3 regions of the Exiguobacterium sp. SH0S1 genome follow, and region 1 is predicted to be linked to each of the others. Evidence: riboswitches for the same ligand, from Rfam matches in the RefSeq annotation. Region 1 holds a riboswitch; each other region holds the start of a gene.
The links. Region 1 has a riboswitch for S-adenosylmethionine ahead of EVJ20_RS11695 (2,3-diketo-5-methylthiopentyl-1-phosphate enolase). Riboswitches for the same ligand answer to the same signal wherever they lie in the genome.
Positions count from the first base shown of each region.

Region 2: another riboswitch for S-adenosylmethionine. It lies ahead of metK (methionine adenosyltransferase); the one in region 1 lies ahead of EVJ20_RS11695 (2,3-diketo-5-methylthiopentyl-1-phosphate enolase).
Region 3: another riboswitch for S-adenosylmethionine. It lies ahead of EVJ20_RS10520 (Na+/H+ antiporter NhaC family protein); the one in region 1 lies ahead of EVJ20_RS11695 (2,3-diketo-5-methylthiopentyl-1-phosphate enolase).

Region 1 covers NZ_SJVC01000005.1:617-5,638, reverse strand. The annotation lists gene EVJ20_RS11710 (cupin domain-containing protein) at 1-212, opposite strand, end outside; gene EVJ20_RS11705 (methylthioribulose 1-phosphate dehydratase) at 226-843, opposite strand; gene EVJ20_RS11700 (2-hydroxy-3-keto-5-methylthiopentenyl-1-phosphate phosphatase) at 840-1,490, opposite strand; gene EVJ20_RS11695 (2,3-diketo-5-methylthiopentyl-1-phosphate enolase) at 1,487-2,641, opposite strand; SAM riboswitch class I at 2,713-2,815, opposite strand; SAM riboswitch class I at 3,021-3,123, shown strand; gene mtnK (S-methyl-5-thioribose kinase) at 3,205-4,359, shown strand; gene mtnA (S-methyl-5-thioribose-1-phosphate isomerase) at 4,356-5,022, shown strand, end outside.
Region 2 covers NZ_SJVC01000001.1:1,158,325-1,163,346, forward strand. The annotation lists gene EVJ20_RS05925 (alpha/beta hydrolase) at 1-498, opposite strand, end outside; gene EVJ20_RS05930 (GNAT family N-acetyltransferase) at 588-1,058, opposite strand; gene EVJ20_RS05935 (YtxH domain-containing protein) at 1,223-1,720, shown strand; gene metK (methionine adenosyltransferase) at 1,760-2,968, opposite strand; SAM riboswitch class I at 3,100-3,219, opposite strand; gene pckA (phosphoenolpyruvate carboxykinase (ATP)) at 3,538-5,022, shown strand, end outside.
Region 3 covers NZ_SJVC01000003.1:276,291-281,312, forward strand. The annotation lists gene trhO (oxygen-dependent tRNA uridine(34) hydroxylase TrhO) at 1-178, opposite strand, end outside; gene EVJ20_RS10515 (TVP38/TMEM64 family protein) at 402-1,034, shown strand; gene EVJ20_RS10520 (Na+/H+ antiporter NhaC family protein) at 1,071-2,354, opposite strand; SAM riboswitch class I at 2,426-2,521, opposite strand; gene EVJ20_RS10525 (GGDEF domain-containing protein) at 2,620-4,299, opposite strand; T-box leader at 4,456-4,667, shown strand; gene argS (arginine--tRNA ligase) at 4,721-5,022, shown strand, end outside.

The DNA.
Region 1 (5,022 bases):
CGGCGCTCCGACACGTCTTGAATCTCGTCACGGAACGTTGCGAGGATGGCTTGCTTGTCGTCGGCCGTCAGTTCGTAGTTTTCTTGAAGCGCGATCGGAAGTTTAGCGATGTCCCACTGCTCATACAGAATACCGCGCGATTCTAAAAATACGTTCACTTCAGATTGGTCGACGAGACGTTCTTCGGTTTGTTGGAAATAGACAGTTGCCATAGATAGTTCCTCCTTATGAATGGACGCCTAAGGCGCGTAGTTTTAACGTGTAGCTGAACAAAAATTCGTATGCTTCTAAATAACGTTTCGCCGCAGCCGGCGTCTCGCCCCAGACCGTGATGCCGTGATTACGGATGAGGACGGCACCGGCGCTTGAATGGACGTGAGGCGCGAAGGCGGCCGCGAGCGTCGGGATGTCGGCATGATTGTCGATGATTGGGACCCGGACGACCGCGTCCTCTTCCCAATACCCGAGTGCCTTGATGATCTCTTGCCCCGTGAAGACGACCTCACCGTTCACGGCATGGAGCTCGGAGATGACGTTGTTGTCGACCGTATGTACGTGGAGTGAACACGCCGCCGCGGTCTTGTTGAACACCTCGACGTGTAACAGCGTCTCAGCGGACGGTTTACCAGTTTGTTCGCCAAGTAACCTGCCGGCCGCGTCTACGAGGACGAAATCGTCCGCGGTCCGTTTTCGTTTATCGCGTCCGCTCGCCGTGACGAGGAAGGTCAGCGGGTCGTCGGAGACACGAATCGCCAAATTGCCACTCGTTCCGGGGAACCAGTCGCGCGCGGCGAGTTCGTCTTTAATGTCGGCGAGTTCAAGCCAACGTGCGGTCACGCTCATACGTGCACCTCCTTCATGTGATGGGTGATGTCGTCGAACGTCTCGAACGGGGCGTAGGCGATGCCTTCTGCTTCACAGAGCGTGATGAGTTGCCCACGGGCGTAGACGAAATCGGCCCGTTTGGCGATCTCGAAGTCGGTCACCGAGTCACCGATGACGATCAAGCGATCAACGGGATCGACGATCGTCCGGGCGATTGTCGGTTTGCAGCAACCACAATCATTCGTGCAATGCGCGTCACAGGCGTAGGGCCAGTCGACGCGTACCGTCTCGCCTGAGAAGTCGGCGACGTTACAGTAGATGTGGTCCGGCGCGACGTGGTCTTGCAAGATCGGGTGTACGAAAAAGTCCATGCCGCCGCTGACGACGTCGAACTTCCAGCCATGTTCTCGGATCTCTTCCAAAAATGCTGGGAAACCTGGGCGCAAGGTGATGCGGTCCAGCAAGTAGTCACGGTACGCCGAAGCGTCAGCGCTCGGCAACAGCTGGAACATCTGCCCGACCCCGGAGCGGATCGAGATGTCTTGAGCGAGCACATCGTCTTTGAGCGCGTGCCATTCGGGCGGTGCGAACGCCCGCATCAAAGCGATGATGTTGTCCTCGGCCGTGATCGTCCCATCGAAGTCACACAAGATGTGAATCGTCATTGTTTTGACCACGCCTTTAACGCGGCCTCGAGCTCGTTCGTCTGGCTCGCCACGCCCAATACTTGCTCAATCGCTTGTCGGAACGCCCGGGCCCCGGCGGCCGCGCCGTCTGGGTGACCGTGGATGCCGCCGCCGGCGTTGATGACGACGTCTGTGCCGAAATCACGGATGATGTCCGGGACGAGCCCCGGATGGATACCGGCCGATGGGACCGGTAGAATCGGTTTCGTCCAGTGCGGCCGAGCACTGCCATCCCGAATCGTGAACGCCTCATCAGACGGTGTCGCAAGTGAACCGTATGGGGACGGGAACAGCGTCAAGTCGGCCCCCGCGAGGCGGATCAATTTTCCGAGCAAGAGCGAGTGGCTGATCGAGCCGGTCAAGGCCCCGGCGAACGCGGGGTGCGCCAAAATCGGGACGTTAATTGTTGGATCGCTCGCGAGTTCGCGGAGTGTGTCGAGCCCGTATGTATAGACGTTGAACAACAGTGCCGTCGCGCCCGCCTCGATCAAGCGGAGCGCTTGGTCACGCAGCCCGAACACCGGACCGCTGAGCGTGATGGCATAGAGCGAACGTTTCCCGGTCGTTTCGAACTGTTCTTGGATGACGGCCGCCCCGATTTTAGCTCGTTCAAGCGACGGAGTGAGCGGGTTGTCGTATAGGATTTCATCATCTTTGACGATGTCGATGCCGCCGGCGAGCTGGTCTCGAAGTTGCTGTTCTAAGAAGCGTAAATCACGGCCGATGATCCCTTTAAAGATGCTCATGACGAGCGGGCGATCATGTACGTCGAGCAACTCACGAACGCCTTGAACACCGAACTTTGCTCCGGGGAATTCAGATGCAAGCGTTTCGGGTAACGTTAAGTCGATCAAGCGTACCGAGTCATCGAGCGATAATTTCCCGAACGTCGTCGTCAAGATGGATGAGAAGTCGGGCGTGACGTTATGGAGCGGATAACGGATTGTGAAGCGGCTCGTTGTTTCCGTATGCGTCGTTGAGACGACCTCGCCCCGATACGCCTTTAATTGTTCTTGCTCTAGGTGAGGCAGTTCCGTCCACGTGCCGACGGTCAGTTCGAGGGCGATTTTCTCGGCGACAGTCGCGACGCGGTCCGTCCGGCTGATTTCATATGTGGCAGTAATACTCATGTTCGTTCCTCCTTCCGGTCAAACAAAAAATGACCCCATGCCGAGGCAAGAGGTCATCATAAAAAAATGAACTCTTATCTCTCAGCTTACGCTGCAAGAATTAGCACCGTGCCCAATCGGGTCGGTTGCTGCGACATCATCGGGCTTGTCCCCTCCGTCTGCTCTTGATAAGAATGTATTTTGAAGTTGTGAAATTTAATTGAATTTTGTCACACAATATCCGGTTCGTCAATTCCTTTTTTTGAGAAAAAAAGTTTGAGTTCGTTGTTACCATATATGCATAAAAAAAGTGACCGTTGCTCCAGCAAATTGCCGTTGACAAAGGTGGGGTCGAGTCCGTAATATTCATCACAACAAGTTCACACAATCGAATACGACACTCTTATCGCGAGTTGGCAGAGGGAATTGGCCCGATGATGCCGCAGCAACCGACCAGTAGGCACGGTGCTACATCCACCAGACATACGTCTGACAGATGAGAGGAACAACCGTTACGGCTGTGCCTCTTTCTCGCGGAGAAAGGGGCTTTTTTTGTGGGGAATATACCGAAAGGGGAAACAGACATGGCTTATCAACCATTTACAGAACAGACAGTCGTCGAGCACGTCAGAACGTTAGGGTTACTCGAAGATGGGGGCATCGCGCATTGCGAGGAGATCGGGGACGGCAACTTGAACCTCGTCTTCCGCATCCGTCAAGGCGAAACGAGCCTCATCGTCAAGCAGGCGCTACCGTATGCGAAAGTCGTCGGCGAGAGTTGGCCGCTCACACTTGAACGGGCGTGGATCGAGCAGCTCGCGTTGCGCGAATTCGCCAGCGTCGTCCCGCGTTTCGTCCCGGTCGTTCTCGGCAGTGACCGAACGCTCGCCTACACGATTTTAGAAGACTTGTCTGACTTTGATATCGTCCGGACGGGCTATTTGGAAGGGAAAACGTATCCTGAACTTGCCCGTCACATCGGTGAGTTTTTAGGACAGACGTTGTTTGAGACGTCCGACTATGCGGCCGGCCCGATTGAGAAGAAGCGGAAAGAACGGGATTATTACAACCCGGAACTATGCGATATCACTGAAAAACTGATCTTCACCGATCCGTACAAAGATGCCGAATCGAACAACATCGAAACCGCGCTCCGTCAGGACGTCGAAGCGCTTTGGCGTGACCAGAAATTGAAAGTGGAGGTCACGAAACTGAAAGTCGGTTTCGTCACGAAACACGACGCGCTCTTGCACGGGGACTTACATACAGGCAGCATCTTCGCGACGCAACAAGAGACGAAAGTCATCGATTCGGAGTTCGCTTTTTATGGACCGTTCGGCTTTGACATCGGGCAAATTGTCGCCCATTTGACGCTATCGACGTTCCATGACCCACTCAAACGGTTCGAGCGGTTCACCGACGTATTGACGGTATGGGAGACGTTTGAGAAGACGTTCCGGACGAAGTTTGAGACGGCGGTCGAACCGTTCAACACGGACGGGTTCGTCGATGAACTACTTCAAACCATCTTTAGCGACACGATTGGCTATGCCGGATGCGAACTGATTCGCCGCACCATCGGCCTCGCCGGAGTCAATGACCTCGAGACGTTACCGGAAACGGTCCGGCTCGAGCGGAAACGGGAAGCGCTCACGCTCGGCACGACGCTCATTAAACAGCGCCACGATATCCGTTCGATCGATGAATTAGTGACGCTGTTAGCGGGGGTACGCGTATGACAGTCCAAAACATTCGCTTCGAACCGTCCCGGGACGAGCTCGTCATTTTAGACCAAACGTTACTGCCCCATGAGGAGCGGTACGTGACGATCGCGACGCTCGAACAGGCGGAGCACGCCATCGAGACGTTACAAGTCCGAGGCGCGCCGGCCATCGCCTATTTCGGCGCATTCGTGCTCGCGAAAGAAGCGGTCCGGCTTCAAGATGACCCGGACTTCACACGCCGGCTCGACCTCGTCGGCCGTCGGTTGATCGCGACGCGACCGACGGCGGTCAATCTTCAAAACGTGATCGAGTCGCTTCTCGGATTCAACGTCGGAGACGACTTTGAAAGAATCGCGACTGACATCAAACATCGGGCCATCGCGCTGTTCGAGCGAGACGTCGACACGTATCGGGCCATCGGGGAGCATGCGCTCACGGTGCTGCCAGCAGGGGGGAACGTCTTAACGATCTGTAACGCCGGGGCGATCGCGACGTCGCGTTACGGGACTGCGCTCGCTCCGTTTTACGTCGGGAAAGAGCGAGGTATCGCGTTTAACGTCTTCGCTTGTGAGACGCGGCCGCTCCTCCAAGGGGCACGCCTGACCGTCTGGGAACTCGACCAGGCCGACATCGACGTCACGCTCATCACCGACAATATGGCCGCTTGGACGATTCAGG
Region 2 (5,022 bases), on a different contig from region 1:
TTGATGCTCGACGATCTCTTCTTCGATTTCGCGGTACTGCGCGTATGTGATCTCGCCGAAACGAGATGACTCTTCCCCGCCGCCGGTGAACGTCATCATACTGAGCGGCAAATCGGGGCGGAACCGGTCGACCGCACTGGCGACGACTTGCTTGAGCCCGCCGATTTGGCGGGACGAATGCCAATCAAAGAGCGGGGAGATGTATGTCAAACTCCCGAGCGGCACGTCGTACTCTTGCAGGAGGCGGTTCGTCAAGAGCGCCCCGAGACTGAAGGCGATGACGTGAATCGGTAGTTTGGACTGACTCGCTTCCCGTAGCGTGTTCTTGATCAGCTGTTTATGGTCTTCTGCCGTTAGTCCGACCGTCTGTCCGGTCACGACGAGCACCTCATAGTCGACACTGAGTCGCTGCAAAAATGCTTCGCTGAGTCGGGACGTGAACTGCAACGGGTAAACGATCACGATGACCCCTTTTCGTGATTCTTCTTCATATGTCATGCTGTCACCTCATTATTAGTATGTCTCATCAATTCTAACAAAAAACATCAGCCGCTGACTGATGTTTGAAAGAAAATCCGTCTGGAGTCTTAGCGTGGGTCGTAACGCAAATGGATGAGCTCCATCGGTTGATCGTACACTTCTTCTTGAATTCGGTTCAGTTCGGTGAACGCTTGGTGGCTTAAGAACGCGATCGCCTGCTCGTTCGAACTCTCGACGTACAGCTCGATCGGCTGCGCTTTCCGCTCTTGGAGATGTGTCAGCAGTTCCGCCCCAAGTCCTTGGCGATGGTGAGCCGGATGAAGATAGAGACGAAGCACTTCCCACGTATCACCGCGGTCGATCGCATGGTAAAACCCGATGACGTCTCCTTCGGCCTCACCGACGATGAACAACTGTTCTTTCGCTTCTTCACTCGAACCGATGGCCCGGACGATCTCTTCTTGTTGATAGGCGCGCTCCATCACCTTAGACCGAACGTCATCTGTCACACTGATGGTCGCAAGTGCGATATCTCGAATCGTGGCGGCATCTTCTGGTACGGCTTCCCGCATCTTCATAACAGCTTCCCCCTTTTGGCCAATCTAGTACTATCATTCCCCATCACGTAAAAAATATCCTGCTCTTCTATTACTTTTTCGTGTCGAAATCAAGCAGAACGTTATTTTCTATTTTAACTAGGGTATATGAGTACCAATGCCAACTTACAAAGGAGTGTTTAGACATGGAACCAACATTACAAAACGATCCGCACGCAGCTAACGCTAACAACCCGAATCGCCAATTCGACCAAACCAACTCGGGTGGTCCTAGAATCAACGTCGTGACCGGAATGCTTCTCGGTGCGCTCGTCGGCGGTCTGATCGCCCTACTTAGCTCGTCGAACCGCGAGACGACGAAACAGTCGCTCACGAATGCGAAGTCGTCTGTCGGCGGTCTCGTCGACACGATCAAAGAAGATCCGTCCGGTAAAGCGTCTCAAGTCATCGAGCAAGTGAAATCGGCGTCGGGTATGATTCAAGAAGTGTCGACCGATGTGCAAAACGTCTATGAAAAAGTTGTCGGTGAAGTCGACACGGTCAAAGAAGACGTGAACAAAGTCGTCGAGACGGCCCAGGAAACAAAATCAGATTTACAAGATATTGGTGAGAAAGTCGTCGAGGCGAAAGATACGGCACTCGGCAACGAGAACGCAACAAACGAAAATAAACCACAAGCATAATAAAAACGACCTTTCTCGCGAAAGGTCGTTTTTTTATGCTTATGCGAAACGTTTTGCGCCTTCTTCAAGCACTGCCGCTTTGTCCGTCTGCTCCCATGGGAGTTCAACGTCTGTGCGACCAAAGTGTCCGTAAGCTGCTGTCTGTCTGTAGATCGGGCGACGAAGGTCGAGCATCTTGATGATGCCGGCCGGACGAAGGTCGAAGTTCTCACGAATGAGTTCAACGAGTTCAGTCTCGCTCAATTTACCAGTGCCGAACGTGTCCACCGCGATTGAAACCGGGTGTGCGACACCGATCGCGTATGCAAGTTGAACTTCCGCTTTGTCAGCAAGTCCAGCTGCCACGAGGTTTTTCGCCACGTAGCGGGCCGCGTATGCTGCCGAACGGTCAACTTTTGTAGGATCTTTACCTGAGAACGCACCACCGCCGTGGCGAGCGTATCCACCGTATGTGTCGACGATGATTTTACGTCCTGTGAGACCTGCATCACCTTGTGGTCCACCGATGACGAAACGGCCAGTCGGGTTGATGAAGTATTTTGTCTCGGCGTCGATGAGTTCAGCCGGGATGACTGCTTCGATCACATGTTCTTTAAGGTCCGCTTGGATCTGCTCGAGCGTGATGTCTTCTGCGTGTTGCGTCGAGATGACGATCGTATCGATACGGACCGGGTTGTTGTCTTGGTCGTATTCGACAGTTACTTGCGTCTTACCGTCTGGACGAAGGTAAGTGAGCGTTCCGTTTTTGCGGACTTCTGCCAAGCGACGTGACAATTTGTGAGCGAGTGAGATCGGGAGCGGCATGAGTTCAGGTGTCTCGTTCGTTGCATAACCGAACATGAGGCCTTGGTCACCGGCACCGATCGCATCGATTTCTTCGTCAGTCATTTGACCTTCACGAGCTTCGAGCGCTTGGTCGACACCGAGTGCGATGTCTGCCGACTGCTCGTCGATTGCTGTGAGTACAGCACAAGTCTCAGCGTCAAAACCATATTTGGCGCGCGTGTAGCCGATCTCACGAACAGTTTCACGTACAACTTTCGGGATATCCACGTAAGTCGATGTCGTGATTTCACCAGCTACGAGCACGAGACCTGTCGTGACAGACGTCTCAGCCGCAACGCGGGCGTTTGGATCTTCAGCCAAAATTGCATCCAAAATCGCATCTGAGATTTGGTCACAAATTTTATCCGGATGTCCTTCAGTGACGGACTCCGAAGTGAAAAGTCGACGGTTCAAGTTTGACATTTCGAAAAACCTCCTATTAATAAGGGTGATGTGTGGACGGTACTCGTTCCCCTTACGCGTTGCTTTGGGACGGTAATGAAAAAAACCTTTCGCCACGTTCAATGGGAAAGGTTGAATCGTTCTTCCTTACCCTCTTATCGTTCGAAGCTGTCGCTTCGCTTCAGGATAGCACCTTTTCCGAAAAAGACTACAGGATCGGACGGTTGCTGGGCTTCGTAGGGCCTTGTTCCCTCCACCGCTCAGAATAAGAGTATCCGTTACGAACACCATCATATAAATGCCATACCGTTCTGTCAAGCGTATCTGCTTAATTTGTAAATTTCTTCGTAATCACGGAAATCATTTATGTTTGTGAAATATCAAACATTTTTTTGACGGTTTCCGTTTTTTCACTCCCCGCTTATACAGAATATGTTAGAATGTCTTTGTAAGAAAGCGCTTACTTTAAAGGGTAAAGAAATGCTTGTTTTTGATTAGTGTGTCACATATAATAAAAAGTGTCATACTAATTAATCGCGGAAGTATGCGGATTTCATCCACATCTATTTAGGGGAAAGGTGGGACTCAGGATGGCGACTACGCTCCTGAAAATCGAAGAATTAATTAAGGGTGCCGATGTATTACGGAACTTAACCGTTCCAGAACTGGTGGAAGAAGCCATTCGTAACGGTGAAGGCGTACTGACGAAAGACGGGGCTTTATCGGTCAGTACAGGGAAATTCACAGGGCGGTCACCGAAAGACAAATTCGTCGTCAAAGATGAAGTCAGCAACTCGTTAGTGGACTGGGGGCCGGTCAATCAGCCGATCGCAGAAGACAAGTTCACCGCTCTTCTCGACAAAGTCCTCACTCATCTCGAGACGAAACAGAAGCTGTATTATCTCGAAGCTTCGGCTGGAGCTGACGAGCACTACACGCTACCTGTACGCGCCATCACCGAGTACGCGTGGCACAGCTTGTTCGCGAAGCAGTTGTTCTTGCGTGAGTGGCCAGCGAGAGCTGCATTTGACCCGTTCACGGTCATTTATGCACCGAGCTACAAGGCCGACCCAGCAGTTGACGGGACGAACTCAGAAACGTTTATCCTCGTCTCGTTCGCCAAGCGTACCATTCTGATCGGGGGAACAGAATACGGCGGCGAAATTAAAAAATCGATTTTCTCGGTCATGAACTTCCTATTACCTGAACAGCACGTCTTGTCGATGCATTGCTCGGCCAACGTCTCGGACGCCGGAGAGACGGCGCTCTTCTTCGGACTATCGGGCACGGGGAAGACGACGCTATCAGCCGATATGGAACGTCATCTCATCGGTGACGATGAACACGGTTGGTCACCAGACGGCATCTTCAACATCGAAGGCGGTTGCTACGCCAAGACGATCAACTTGTCGCGTGAGAACGAGCCGCAAATTTATGACGCTATCCGTTTCGGATCGTTGATCGAAAACGTCATCTTGAACGAAGACCGCTCACCCGACTACAAAAACATCTCGCTCACCGAAAATACGCGAGCAGCTTATCCGATTCAATACATCGATAACGCGATGCTCCCTTCACGGGCCGGTCACCCGAACACGATCGTCTTCTTGACGGCCGATGCTTACGGGGTGCTCCCGCCGATCAGCAAGTTGACGAAAGAGCAGGCGATGTATCACTTCCTATCTGGCTACACATCAAAACTAGCCGGGACGGAGCGCGGCGTGACCGAGCCACAAGCAACGTTCTCGACTTGCTTCGGCTCACCGTTCTTACCGCTCGCCCCGGAACGGTACGCCGACATGCTCGGTAAGTTGATCGAACAGCATAACGTCGACGTCTACCTCGTCAACACGGGTTGGACCGGCGGGGCTTACGGTGAAGGATCACGTATGAAGCTCAGCTACACACGGGCCATGGTGAACGCCGCGATCAATGGTCAATTGCGTGACGTCGACACTGTCAAGCACGACATCTTCAACGTCGACATCCCGGTCCATATCGATGGCGTCCCACAAGACGTGCTCAACCCACGTGACACTTGGAAAGATACGGCTCATTACGATGTCGAAGCGCGA
Region 3 (5,022 bases), on a different contig from region 1:
GTTCGGTTTGTTCCCAAGTGCCCGAGCACGTCCCGTTGATTCCTTCGGAAGAAATCAAGATACGTCCTTTGATCCCGAGGTCCTTACAATACTTGAGGTGTTGTTGTGTCAGTGTTTCTGGGTCCTCGATGTTGACGTACTTATAGTACAGTAAGACCCGCATTGGTTTTGTTTCCATGTTATTGCTCCCCTGTGTTCAGTTTTTTGCAGGAAAACGAACGTTGGGTTGTGTCGTTCGACGAATGAACTTGCCTGCAACCACAAGTCCATTATTATATGATAGATATCACAGTGAAATTTCGCAAATACTTTTTATTTTTTTTTGAGGAGGGCAGGGGGATGCGTCCTCTTGAACGAATTCGGGTAAAAGGTAGTAACGAAAGCCGAAGGTGGAAACTGAAATGCTCACATCACTCCAACAATATATATTGAACATCATCGAATGGCTCCAAGGACTGCCGGGAGGTCCTTGGGCTGGACTTGGGGCCCCGTTCCTAGAAGCGATTTTCCCGTTCCTCCCGCTCGTCTTGATCATCTCGGCGAACGCGGCCACGTATGGCTTCTGGCTCGGTGTGCTCTTGTCATGGATCGGCAGTTTGGCAGGGACGCTCCTCGTGTTCGCCGCCGTCCGATACGTGTTCCGCAAACCGATGACGCGTTGGCTCGAAAAACATAAACAGGGTGTCTATTGGCTCGATCGCATCAACCATATGAGTCCAATCTCGCTCGGATTCTTATATTCGTTGCCGTTCATCCCGGTCAGTTTGATCACGTACTTACTCGCCTTGATTCAAATGCCGCTCCGGACGTTCGTATTGGCGGCCGGATTCGGGAAACTGCTCGTCGTCGTCATCTTCTCGGTCATCGGTGATCAGTGGCAAGAGTTCATCCAAAGCCCGTTCCGCTTGTCGATGCTCGGTTTGCTCTTGCTCGTATTGTGGGCGATCAGCCGGGGTCTCGAAGAACTTCTCAAACGGCGCGCTTTCAAAAAACGGAACGAAGAGCTCAAACGTAAACGTGAAGCGAGAACATAAAAATCCTCGAAGGCGACCGCCTTCGAGGATTTTTGCTTAGTTGGTTTTTTTGAAACGTGGGAAGTTGAAGACGATCGCCAAGCCTCCGCAAATGAACAGGAGGAACGGATAGAACATATACGGGACGAGGGCGGGGGACGCCGTGTTCGTCAACTCGGCGGCGATGAGGAGCTGCGCCCCGTAAGGCAGAAGTCCTTGTACCCCGCACGAGAAGATGTCGAGTACGCTCGCTGACTTTTTCCGTTCGATGTCATACGTATCGGCGATATTCGCGGCAAGCGGGCCTGCTACGAGAATCGAGATCGTATTGTTCGCCGTCGCGACGTTCGTCGCACTGACGAGCCCGGCGATGCTCCATTCCGCACCAGCCCGGCGTTGAATCCGTGACGTGAGTGCGTCTCGTAAATAGGTGAGTCCACCGTTATGCGAGATGAGTCCGACGAGTCCGCCCATGAATAATGTCAAGAGCGAGATCTCGGCCATGCCCATCATGCCGTCGGCCATCGCCGTGACGTAAGACGTGACGGCCAAGCTTCCGTCAATCAGCCCGATGATGCCAGCGAGCGCGATGCCGCCGAGCAAAACGAGGATGACGTTCAGTCCGGTCAAGGCGAGGACGATGACGGCGAGATACGGAATCAACTTGTACCATTCGAACGCGGCCACTTCAATCGTCGACTCTCCGCTTGAGAGAACGGCTAACAGGACGGTCGTGATGATTGCGGCCGGGAGCACGATCCAAAAGTTGGTCCGGAACTTGTCGCGCATGTTCGTCCGTTGTGTCCGGACGGCGGCGATTGTCGTATCCGAGATGAACGACAAATTGTCTCCGAACATGGCCCCGCCGACAACGGCCGCGGCCGCGATCGCGATATTGACCCCGCTCTCTTGATGGATGCCGAGCGCGATCGGGGCGAGCGCGGCAATCGTACCGGTCGATGTGCCCATCGCCATCGAGATGAAAGCGGCGATGACGAACAGTCCGCTCAGTAAGAGTGACGGTGGCAGGAACGTCAAGGCCGCATTGACCGTCGCGTCAATCGCACCGATTGCACCGGCGACGCTCGAGAACGCACCGGCGAGCAGGAAGATGAATATCATGATCAAGATGCCTGGATTACCGGCACCTTGGGCGATGCGCTCAACGGTCTGAGTGACGCTTCCTTTCGTCATCATCGCAGCGACAATTAAAGCGATCAACGCCGCGATCAGCACCGGGAACTTGTAAAAGTCGCCATAATAAATACCCGCCCCGATGAAGAAGACGAGGAAGACGAGCAAGGGCAAGAGCGCCCATTTGTTAGCTGTTGGTTGTTCCAATCGATTCACCTCATTTCAAAGAATAGAAAAAAAGAGCCTTCCGAAAAAGGCTCTCTCTGTAAGAGACACCCTTTTCATCTTTCGAGCAGAACGCTCGCTGGATTTGGCACAGGTTACCCGCTGCCGAGACATCTAAGGGCCAGTCCCTCCGTCTCTCTTGATAAAAAGTCGTCATGATGTAGTTGTTAGACACGTTTCCTAACGTACCTGTTTCAAATCGGGTTGTCAACAGAAATCCCCCTGCGCCAGTGGACGCGGGGGGAAGTCATGTCGTCAAAAAGTTGTAATGGGCGACGCGGTTACGACCGGCGTACTTGCCGCCGACGTAAAGGGCCCGGTCAGCGTTACGGATCGTATCGTCAAGCCGTTTGTCGCCGAACGCTTGAATCGTATCGACACCGATCGAGGCGGTCACGGGAATATCGACCCCATCGACACGGAACGGCTTATCTTCAATTTTCTGCCGAATCCGTTCGGCGATATCGACGGCTTGGTCGACGTCGCAATGATTGAGCAGCAAGATGAACTCCTCGCCCCCGTAACGGGCCGCAAAGTCATCGGTCCGGAGCATTTGCCGGATTCGCCGCCCGAACTCTTGGAGCACGCTGTCTCCGACTTGGTGACCGTGCGTGTCATTGATTTTTTTAAAGAAGTCGATGTCGAGCATCGCGACCGAGATCGGGTACATCGAGCCGTCCGAGATTTGTTGAATCCCATACTCGTAGAACGCGCGCGCATTGGCGAGCAGCGTCAAGCTATCGGTGCGGCTTTCCGTGTATAGGCGGTCGCGCTCGTGGCATCGGCTGATCGTTCGGTTGAACGATTTCAACAGTTTTACCATCTCGTTTTGAATGATGGGGGGATAGCCATAGACGTGTTCACCAATCATGACGATACGTGTGCGAATCCCGTCAATCTCTTCTGACTGGACTGAGATGAAGCTGTGGTAATCGTCATGAAACGCATCTGACAACGCTGCGTCCCATTCGAAGCGCATCTCATAATCGACAGACTTGGCGTGTGGATGGCGCGCTTCCATCAAGTCGAAGACGAGTGGACGGTCGATCGGCTGTCGCGTCAACAAATCGAAATAGAGCGTTCGGTCGAACAGGACGAACTCGACAAACCCTTTATCATATTGGTTGAGGCGCTCACATTGACTCAAGAACACTTCAATCGCCTGGGCCTCGCTTTGAGATAGGGAGACGGCCTCTTTCGCTTCATCGTACTGTTCGATCAATGACTTGAACGCGTCTTGGCGCCCTTTTTGAATCATCAACCGCTTAATAAAGAACGTGAGGGCGGCCGCGATGCTGCTGACGACGAGCAAGTTCGTCTCACGGAAGAACGACGCGGCGAAGATGAAGACCAAACTGACGATGTACGTGTAAAACGCGATGCTCAAAAAATCACGGACCGGGATATCGACGCGGAACCACCAGCCGACTTGATACTTCTGGACGACCGTGTTCAAAATTATGGCAATGATCAGACCGACGAGCGGAACGAACGAATCCTGCGAATAGAAGCCAAGACCAGTTTCACCTCCGAGGGCCAAGTAAACACTTGCCGGGATGGCGATTTCTAAAAATGACGTGATCGCGTTCCAAGGATAAGTGAACCGAAAGCGGCGGAGCGCGACGCGCGGTTTTAGGTTGGCGAACTGAAAGACGAGAAGTCCGATTTGGTTGACGAGGAGCGCCGTCTCAAAATCAAAGAATAAAAAGATGATGAGGACGATACTTTCTGAAAACGTGAAATAAATGCCTTTTCGTTCAATCGAGTCCATTTGGAAAATGACGACGAGCAGCGCGATCAAGATGAACGGAAGCGGCTCGATCGCCGGAATATCAAGAACACCGGTTGTAAACAAGGTGATGGTCAGTAAAACGATCAAACTCCAAATGCTCCAACCGAGGACGGACATTTTGCGAAAATGATTCATAGTTCCCTCCTGTGTGGGAAAAGTCTTCTCATATGTATGGTAGGAGATTCGGCACGGTTGCGCCCAAGTCCTGCCTATTCATCATAATGGCTGAATTCTAGCATTGAGTCTACATCAAATATCCTCTATAATGAAGTTGCTTTTCAACCACATAGACGAAAGTCGATGAAAAAGAGAGTAACGATCGTTTAGTCAACAAAGCGACCTAGGGATTGGTGAGAGCCTAGGCTGACAAACATCGCGAAACGCACTTTTGAGATGCTATCCGAAGCGAGTAGGCGTAGCCGGGGGCCCCCCGTTATCACCGTTAAAGTGGTCTGTGTAAAACAGGCAAGAAGAGTGGTACCGCGGGCCAACCCGTCTCTTTGCATCTGTGCAAAGGGCGTTTTTTTTATGACTAGATTTGAAGGAGGAAATTTACATGAGTTATGAACGCAAGTATGCGGAGGCTCTGTCACGTGTCATCGGTGACGAACTCACGCTCGACCAGATTGAGGCATTGATTGAAAAACCAAAACATGAGGCACACGGGGATCTCGCGTTCCCATGCTTCCAACTCGCCAAGGCGTACCGGAAAGCGCCGGTCATGATTGCGACTGACATCGCCGGTGAATTGAACGACGAACTGTTCACAAAAGTTGAAGCGGCCGGTCCATACGTGAACGTCTTCTTGAGCCGTGGCGTCGTCTCGCAGGAAATCATTAACGTGGTTCTCGACGAGCA